DNA from 2 places in the Arthrobacter sp. 10N44_2 genome. Region 2 is predicted to be linked to the other one. Evidence: riboswitches for the same ligand, from Rfam matches in the RefSeq annotation. Region 2 holds a riboswitch; the other holds the start of a gene.

Region 1 (4,275 bases), on a different contig from region 2:
CTGGCCGCGGCGCCGGGTCTCGGCGTCCAGCGCCCCGCCCGGGGCGACAAAGGAGGGGACGTCGGCGATGGCGTAGAAGACCTTGTAGCCGCCGTTGCTCCGTTCGATAAACAGGGCCTGGTCCAGGTCGGTGGACGATGCCGGATCGATGGTCACGAACTCGACGTGCGTGAGGTCAAGGTCCGGGAGCTTGTGCTCGGCCACCGCCGCCTCCGCGTCGCGCAGCACATCCTCGGGGAACGGGCCGGGCAGTTCCAGCGTGGTGCGCAACGCCTTGAGTGCCCCGGCAAGCTGGTTCTGCTGCTCGTGGACACTGGGGGTCAGGCGATGATGGGACACGAAAATCAGGGTAGCCCGATTTCCGCTATTAGTCTTGGATGATGAGCGCAACTGCGGACGATCCTGCCCTCTACAACAGCTTCATTGCCGACCTGCTGGGAGTCTTGGCGTACGGCGAGCTTTCCGCCTTCGAGCGGCTGTCCTCGAGTGCCCGGTATTCGCCCACGCTGCATGACCGTGCGTTGCTGGGCAGGATGGCGGTGGTCGAGTTCCAGCATTACGAACTCGTCCGAATCCGGCTCGAACACATGGGCCTGGATACGGAGGCCGCCATGCTGCCGTTCCAGCCCGCGGTGGACCACTTCCACGAACGCACGCGCCCGTCGGACTGGTACGAGGCCCTCATGAAGGCCTACGTGATCGACACGGTCGCCGCGGACTTTTACAGCGTCGTGGGCCGGTACGTCGACGCCGCGACCCGTGAGTTGATCGGGCAGGTTCGCTCCACCGGTGAGTCCACGGCCGTGCTGCAGGCGCGCATCAAGGCGGCCCTGGCCGATGACCCCCGGCTGGCGTCGCGCCTGGCGTTGTGGGCCAGGCGTCTGCTGGGGGAAGTACTGAACCACGCCCAGCGTGTCAGCGCTGAGCACGCGTTCCTCGGCGGACTGTCGGGGCTCGACGACGCCGGCGCCCGGGCGCTGGTCAATGGCCTGGCGGCCGAACTTGCAGCGAACCACGCGCGCCGGATGACGGAGCTGGGTCTCGCCGGATAGTTTCAGTGCCGGCCGGCATTACGGTCTGGGGACCTGCTTAGGATGCGGCGGCGTCCAGCGCCGCCAGCAAGGCTCCGGCGGCGTGGGCCGGATCAGTGGCGTCGGTGATCGCCCGGACCACGACGATCCGCCGGGCACCGGCATCGACTACCTGCTCCACGTTACTGAGGTCGATCCCGCCGATCGCGAACCACGGCAGCACGCTTTCGTCGACCTTGCCGGTTCCCTCCGCGTCCGCCCCGCCGATCGCCTGGGCGGCGTAGCGCACCAGATCGAGGCCGACGGCGGCGCGTCCGGGCTTGGTGGGCGTCGCCCACACGGGGCCCACACAGAAATAATCGAGCCCTTTGCGGCCTGGCGCGGCAGCGATGGCGGCGTCCACCTGCTTCGGGCTGTGGGTGGACAGGCCGATCACGGCATCCTTGCCGAGAAAGCCGCGGGCGGCGTCGAGCGAAATGTCCTTCTGGCCGACATGGAACACCGGAGCCCCGGACAGGGAGGCGATGTCCGCCCGGTCATTGACGGCCCACAGCCGCCCGTGGCGCTGCGCCGCGGTGTGCAGGACCTCCAGCAGTTCCAGCTCCTCGGAGGCCTCGAGCGACTTGTCGCGCAACTGGATGATGTCCACGCCGCCGGCGAAGGCGGCGTCCACGAAGTCCTCGAAGTCGCCGCGGTCCCTGCGGGCGTCGGTGCAGAGATAGAGGCGGGCGGTGGTGTGGAGAGGGTCCTGGCTCATGGGACCAGCCTAGTTCCTCTAAACTGGGCGCATACCGCGGGAGCCCGCAGCAGCCATGTCGCCGCTGCCCGGCTGAGAGGGCGTCAGAGCCGACCGCTTGACCTGATCCGGCTAGTACCGGCGTAGGGAAGGAATTCTTCATGGGCACACGAGCAGGCCGTGCAGCCGGAGCCGCAAATGACGCCGCCGCCCAGGTTTGTGACACAGGGACCGGTACCGCAGAGGGAATCATCGCGGGGGACACGACTGCCGACGTGGCCGTGATCGGCGGCGGGGTGATCGGCCATGGCATCGCGTTCGAGGCCATCCGCTCGGGCCGATCCGTGGTCCTGATCGATGATGCTCCCGGCAGCGGAGCCAGCTGGGCCGCGGCCGGCATGCTGGCCCCCGTGAGTGAACTGCACTACCAGGAGGAACAGCTCCTGGAACTGATGCTTGAAGCCTCCCGGTTGTGGCCAGGATTCGCTGCGGCTCTAGACGCCGGTGCCGCTGGCGCGGATTCGCCGGCAGGTACCGGCTACTTAACGACGCCGACCCTGGCGGTGGGGGCCGACGCGGCGGACCGGCGCGCGCTCGCGGACTTGAGGGAAGTCCAGCAGGCATGCGGCCTGGCCGTGGAGCCGCTGACAGTGCGCGAGGCGCGCACCCGGGAGCCCCTGCTGAGTCCCGGCATCTCGTGTGCCTTCGACATCCCGGCCGACCACCAGGTGGACCCCCGCCTGCTGATCACCCGGCTCGCGGGCGTGCTCGGTGCGGAAGGCGGCAGCTTCGTCCGGCGGCGCGCGGCAGGCCTGCTGTGGCAGGACGGACAGGTGGCGGGTGTGCGGTTGGCCGGCGGCGGTACCGTGCGGGCTGCCGAGACCGTGGTCGCCAACGGGCTCGGCGCCGCCGCGCTCGAGGAGCTGCCGGCCGGGCTGGCGCTGCCGCTGCGGCCCGTCTACGGCGACATCCTCCGGCTCCGCGTGCCTCCGCATCTGCAGCCGCTGCTCACGGCCACCGTGCGGGGCATGGTGCGCGGCATCCCGGTGTACATCGTCCCCCGCCAGGACGGCACCGTGGTGATCGGGGCCACCCAGCGGGAGGATGGACCGTCGGATCCGCACGCAGTTTCCGCCGGCGGCATTTACCAGCTGCTGCGGGATGCCCAGCAGCTGGTGCCTGCGGTCGCCGAGCTGGAGCTTTTGGAAGCCACGGCGCGGGCGCGGCCAGGAACCCCGGACAATGCCCCGCTGCTGGGGCGGGTCGCACAAGCGGACGGCGGCGACGTCCCGGGACTCATCATCGCCACAGGATTCTTCCGGCACGGCGTCCTGCTGACCCCCGCCGCTGCCGCCGTGTGCCGGCAACTCATGGACTTCACGCCGGACCCGCGCTGGGCCGGGTTCCGCCCCGACCGTTTTTCCCGCCTCCCGGTTACGTCCGGGGACAGCCCCAAGAAGGAAGCAGCATGAACATCCGACTTAACGGAACGGATCAGAGCGTCGCCGACGGCGCCTCCGTCTCCACACTCGTCAGCCAGCTCACTGGCCGGAGCATCGGCCCCGACGGCCGCGCCGCCGACGGGCGGAAGCTCGGTGTCGCCGTCGCCCGCAACGCCGAAGTGGTGCCGCGCAGCCAGTGGCACGCCACGGCGCTCGCCGACGGCGACGACGTCGAACTTGTCACGGCAGTCCAGGGAGGATGACCAGCATGAACGAGACGACGTTCGCAGGAACACAGGCCGTCCCCATGACCGGTGCGGTGGCCGATCCGTTCGTGGTCGACGGCGTAAGGCTCGGCTCCCGCCTCATCATGGGAACCGGCGGTGCGCCGAGCCTGGACGGGCTCGGGGCGGCGCTGGTGGCGTCCGGGACGGAGCTGACCACGGTGGCGATGCGCCGCTATTCGCCGGCGGAGACGGGCTCGCTGTTCCAGCTGCTCGAGGACCATCAGATCCGGGTACTGCCCAACACGGCAGGCTGCTTCACCGCCAAGGACGCCGTCCTCACCGCCGAGCTGGCGCGGGAGGCCCTGGAAACGGACTGGGTCAAGCTCGAAGTCATTGCCGACGAGCACACATTGCTGCCGGACGCCGTCGAACTCGTGGACGCAACCGAACAGCTCGTGGCCCGAGGCTTCAAGGTCTTCGCCTACACGAACGACGACCCCGTGCTTGCCCTCCGGCTCGAAAACCTCGGCGCGACGGCCGTGATGCCGTTGGGCGCCCCGATCGGCACCGGACTGGGCATCCTGAACCCGCACAACATCGAGCTGATCGTCTCGCGCGCGTCCGTGCCCGTGGTGCTGGATGCCGGGATCGGCACGGCCTCGGACGCTGCCCTAGCGATGGAACTCGGCTGCGACGCCGTGCTGTTGGCTACGGCGGTGACCCGTGCGCAGAATCCGGTGCTCATGGGCGAGGCCTTCAAACATGCCGTCATCGCCGGCAGGCTGGCGAAAGCGGCCGGCAGGATCCCGCGGCGGGAACACGCATTGGCGTCCTCGGCA
Region 2 (4,275 bases):
TCATGCGTCACGGACACGACGGCGGTGCCGGCGTCGAGGAGCTCGGAGAGGAACGAGGCGAGTTCGGCCCAGGTATTGGCATCCTGGCCGAAGGTGGGCTCGTCCAGGACCAGCACCTGGGGGTGCGCCGCCAGCACAGTGGCTACCGAAAGGCGCCGCTTCTCGCCGCCGGAGAGCGTGTAGGGGTTGGCGTCCACAAGCTCCGTCAGCCGCAGCCGCTCCAGCAGTTCGTCCACGCGGTCTTCGCCGTAGCCGAGGTGGCGCGGTCCGAACATGAGCTCGTCGAGGACCTTGCCGGTAACGAACTGGTGCTCGGGTTCCTGGAAGACGGTTCCGATCCTGGCGATCAGCTGCTGGGCCTTCCACCGGTAGGGATCGGGTCCGGCGCCGTCGCGTACGCGGCCACTGGAGCGACCGCTGGAGTGACCGGTGGCGGGGCTGCTCAGCTCCGCCGTGGCCGAGACTGTTCCCGCGACGGGCCGCAGGAGACCGGCCAGCGTCAGCGCCAGGGTGGACTTCCCTGTGCCGTTCTGTCCGGTGATGGTCAGCGCCTCGCCGGCGCGGACCCGGACCGAGACCCCGGACTGGACCGGACGCGGCGCGATGGTGCGGAAGCCGTCGCGCAGCCCGGCCCGCCGCGGCCGTTCGCGGGACACCGCGAGCGCGTCGGCCGCGAGCAGAGTCTGTCCCGCGCCCCGCGCCGGTGTCCGCATCCGCGTCGCCGGGACGTAGCCCGGCACCCAGACGCCCGCACCGATGAGCATGTCCCGCGCCTCGGCCAGGACCCGGTCCGGCGGTCCGTCAATCAAGACCGCGGAGTCCGTGGCGGACCCTGGCTGCAGCACCACGATCCTGTCCACCAGGTCTTTCCAGACCCCCACCCGGTGCTCCACGACCACCAGCGTGGCGCCTGTCTTGTCCAGGCAGCGGCCCACAGCGTCGCGGACCTCCAGGACGCCCGTGGGGTCGAGGTTGGCGGTCGGCTCGTCGAGCAGCAGCAGCCCTGGCCGCATCGCGAGGATCCCGGCGAGCGCGAGCCGTTGCTTTTGGCCGCCGGAGAGGGCCGCCGTCGGGTGGTCCAGCGGCAGCTGTCCCAGCCCGACGTCGTCGAGGGCCTCGCGCACGCGCGGCCAGATCTCCGCCGCCGGGACGGCGAGGTTCTCCGCCCCGAAGGCGACGTCGTCGCCGAGGCGGGAGAGCACCACCTGCGTTTCCGGGTCCTGCTGCACCAGCCCGGCGCGGCCGCGCTGCGCCCGTGGCGCGGCACCGTCGATCAGGAGGCTGCCGGTCTCGTCTGCATCTTCGGCTTCGCCGGAGTCGCCGGAGTCGCCGGGGTCCCCGGAGTCGCCGGCCGCGCCGTCGCCCAGAACGCCGGCCAGGGCGTGGAGCAGCGTCGACTTGCCGGCGCCGGAGGGCCCCAGCAGGAGCACGCGCTCCCCCGGCTGGATGTCCAGGTCAAGGCCGCTGACGGCGGGCCTGGTCCGTCCGGCATGCCGCCAGCCCCAGCCGCGGGCCGTGACGGCGGCCGGCCGGACGCCCGGTGAAGATCTCATGATTCTCTGCAGGATTCAGCGACGGGGCTCAGGAGAAGACGGGCTCCGTGGCGGCCTTGCGGGAGGCAAAGGAGCCCAGCACTCCGGTTTTCGCCAGGCCGCGGGTGGCGAGCCAGGCCAGTCCGCCGGCAATCACTGCGCCGGAGATCGTGGTGAAGACGATGTAGGCGAGCTTGTCGCCGGCTTCGTAGGCGATGTTCCAGCCCCACGGCAGGAAGGAGTCGTTCAGGCCGCAGAAGAGGCCAGCGCCGGCGCCGGCCAGCACGGAGACGGGCAGGTTGAACTTCTTGTAGAGGAAGGCCGCGAAGACCAGTTCGGCGCCGAGGCCCTGCAGGATGCCGGAGATCAGCACCGTGGTGCCGTACTGCGAACCCATGATGAGCTCGCCGGTGGCCGCGACGGTTTCGCAGAAGAGCGCGGCGCCCGGCTTGCGGATGATGAGCATGCCCAGCACCGCCGGGATCATCCAGCCGCCGGCGTAGAGTCCGCTCAACGGCGGGTAGACCGCGTTGACCGGAGTCGAGATCAGGTTCGCGCCCTGGGACCAGGCCCAGAAAATGACGCCGCCGGCAACGGCGATCAACGCGGCCACCACAATGTCCACCACGCGCCAGCTGTAGTTGCGCCGGGCGGATGAACGGCTGGCGGAACCATGCTGTGCTGAAATATCTGTCATGTCGTCCTCCTGAGGAACAGGAGGGGAGGGTGCGCCGGCCGGTCTCGGCTTCCGCCGCCCTCCGCGCATCCTGAGAACTCGACTCCCTTGCGCCGGTACTAACCGGATCAGGTTCGAGGGTCTGCGGCTGTCCGCACTCTCAGCGCCCACCAAAGGTTTCCCCGGATTTTTCCGGCGATGCCCGACGGCGGCGCTCCCCTGTCGTAATTATTTTCGCCCTTGTGGGCTGGCTCAGTTTACACCCGGACGGCCGGGATTTCAGTGGTGTGCCGTCACAATCGTGGACCGGACGGCGGCAGTCCCGGCGGCCCGGAAATCCCTCTTGGTAGAGTCGTCGTGCCGGACCCCCGGACCCGCCAGCGGGCGGCCTCGTCACCCACCGGAAAGCTGGAATATTTTGTCGCACACACCGGTCACCCAAGATCCCTCCGGGGAATACGATCCCGACTCCAATGAGCCGCAGCCGCGGGGTTCCCTGGCGGCGCTCATTGGCCGCGTGCTGGCCGAGATAGAGGCGCTCCAGTTCGCGTCGTTCAGCAAGGATGACGCCCTGGACCTCGGGCTCCTCCTTGTCGAGCTGGGCAGGCAACGCTCGCTGCCCATTGCCGTCGACATCACCAAAGGCGAGCAGGTGCTCTTCCACGCCGCGCTGGACGGCGCCACACCGGACAATGAGCGCTGGATCAACGCCAAAAAGCGCACCGCCATGCGGTACGAGGTCCCGTCCCTGCTGGTGGGCCTCCGGGCCCGCGCTGCCGGCGGAAGGATCGAGGACAACGCCTGGTGGGATCAGTCGGAGTTCGCCGCCCACGGCGGGGCGTTTCCCATTTACGTGCGCGGCACGGGCGCCGTCGCCGTCGTCACCGTCTCCGGCCTGCCCCAGAAGGCGGATCACGAACTCGTGGTCGAGGCCCTGCGGATGGTCCTCACCCCGGAACGCTAGGCTAGGGGAAAACCGTTCCCGTCCCAAGGAGACCGAAGAATGAACATCCTCATCAAGCTGCTCGGCACCGGCGTCAGCCTCCTGGCCGGCTTTGCCGGCACCAAGCTGGTGGACACCATGTGGGAAAAGTCCACGGGCAACAAGCCGCCCAAGGGCCAGGAGGACGACGTTCCCACCACCCTGCGCTCGGCCCTGACGTTCGCCCTGATCTCCGCCTCGGTCAGCGCCATCATCCAGGTGCTCGCCAACCGCGGCACCCAGCGCGCGATCACCCGCTTCGCCAAGACCCAGGACGTCGTCTGACCTGACGCGACTGGCCGCGGCGCCCGCCGCGGCAGTCGAAGGCCCCGGCCGGGTCCGCCGGGCCGGACGGGGCGACGTGCGGCCGGGTCCGCCTGGCCAGACGGGGCTCAGCGGTCGTCGTCGTCGTCCGCTCCGTGCGTGGCCGCCTGCTGGGCGGCCTTCTGGACTACCGCCTCGAGCTCGTCGGAGCTCAGCAGCTCCGGGTGCAGGTGCTTGGTCCGGTAGCCGGCCCGACCCACCATGTGGGCGGACACGGGGACGGTGAGCAGCTGGAAGAGCCAGGCCACCAGCAGGACGGGCCACACCGACCAGGTGCGCATCTGCAGGCCGAGGGCCGCCAGCAGCAGGAACAGGCCGAGGACCTGCGGTTTGGTGGCCGCGTGCATCCTGCTCATGAGGTCCGGGAATCGCAGCAGCCCGATGGCGGCCGCGAGGGACATCAGGGCTCCGGTCACCATGAACACGGCGGAGACGGCGTCGATCACTGTGTCAGGATTCACGGACGCCCTCCCGCCTGTCGGCCACGAACCGGGCCACGGTGACCGAGCCGACGAATCCGATCAGGGAAATCGCAACGAGCAGCATCAGGTTGTTCAGGTGCCGGTTGGCGGCCATGTCGATGCACAGGGCCGCGCCGAAGATGGCCAGCAGCACGTCGGCGGCCAGAACCCGGTCCAGCAGCGAGGGCCCCCGCGCGATCCGGACGATCGCCCCCGCGGCGGCCAGGGACAGTACGACGGCGGTCACCGTCAGGACGGTCTGCATCATGCGGGGGTCTCCTGTGTCAGGGCGGAAAGTTC

The links. Region 2 has a riboswitch for thiamine pyrophosphate ahead of AC1DBX_RS08785 (ECF transporter S component). Riboswitches for the same ligand answer to the same signal wherever they lie in the genome.
Region 1: it holds a riboswitch for thiamine pyrophosphate, as region 2 does, so the genes downstream of both, thiO (glycine oxidase ThiO) here and AC1DBX_RS08785 (ECF transporter S component) in region 2, are expected to answer to the same signal.

Annotation. Positions count from the first base shown of each region.
Region 1 is NZ_JBFTHT010000002.1:1,107-5,381, reverse strand. It holds gene AC1DBX_RS02990 (RNB domain-containing ribonuclease) at 1-339, opposite strand, end outside; gene AC1DBX_RS02985 (ferritin-like fold-containing protein) at 378-1,052, shown strand; gene thiE (thiamine phosphate synthase) at 1,090-1,788, opposite strand; TPP riboswitch at 1,815-1,935, shown strand; gene thiO (glycine oxidase ThiO) at 1,929-3,239, shown strand; gene thiS (sulfur carrier protein ThiS) at 3,236-3,472, shown strand; gene AC1DBX_RS02965 (thiazole synthase) at 3,478-4,275, shown strand, end outside.
Region 2 is NZ_JBFTHT010000006.1:81,810-86,084, reverse strand. It holds gene AC1DBX_RS08790 (ABC transporter ATP-binding protein) at 1-1,553, opposite strand, end outside; gene AC1DBX_RS08785 (ECF transporter S component) at 1,582-2,229, opposite strand; TPP riboswitch at 2,296-2,439, opposite strand; gene AC1DBX_RS08780 (heme-degrading domain-containing protein) at 2,627-3,172, shown strand; gene AC1DBX_RS08775 (DUF4235 domain-containing protein) at 3,212-3,475, shown strand; gene mnhG (monovalent cation/H(+) antiporter subunit G) at 3,583-3,933, opposite strand; gene AC1DBX_RS08765 (MrpF/PhaF family protein) at 3,965-4,243, opposite strand; gene AC1DBX_RS08760 (Na+/H+ antiporter subunit E) at 4,240-4,275, opposite strand, start outside.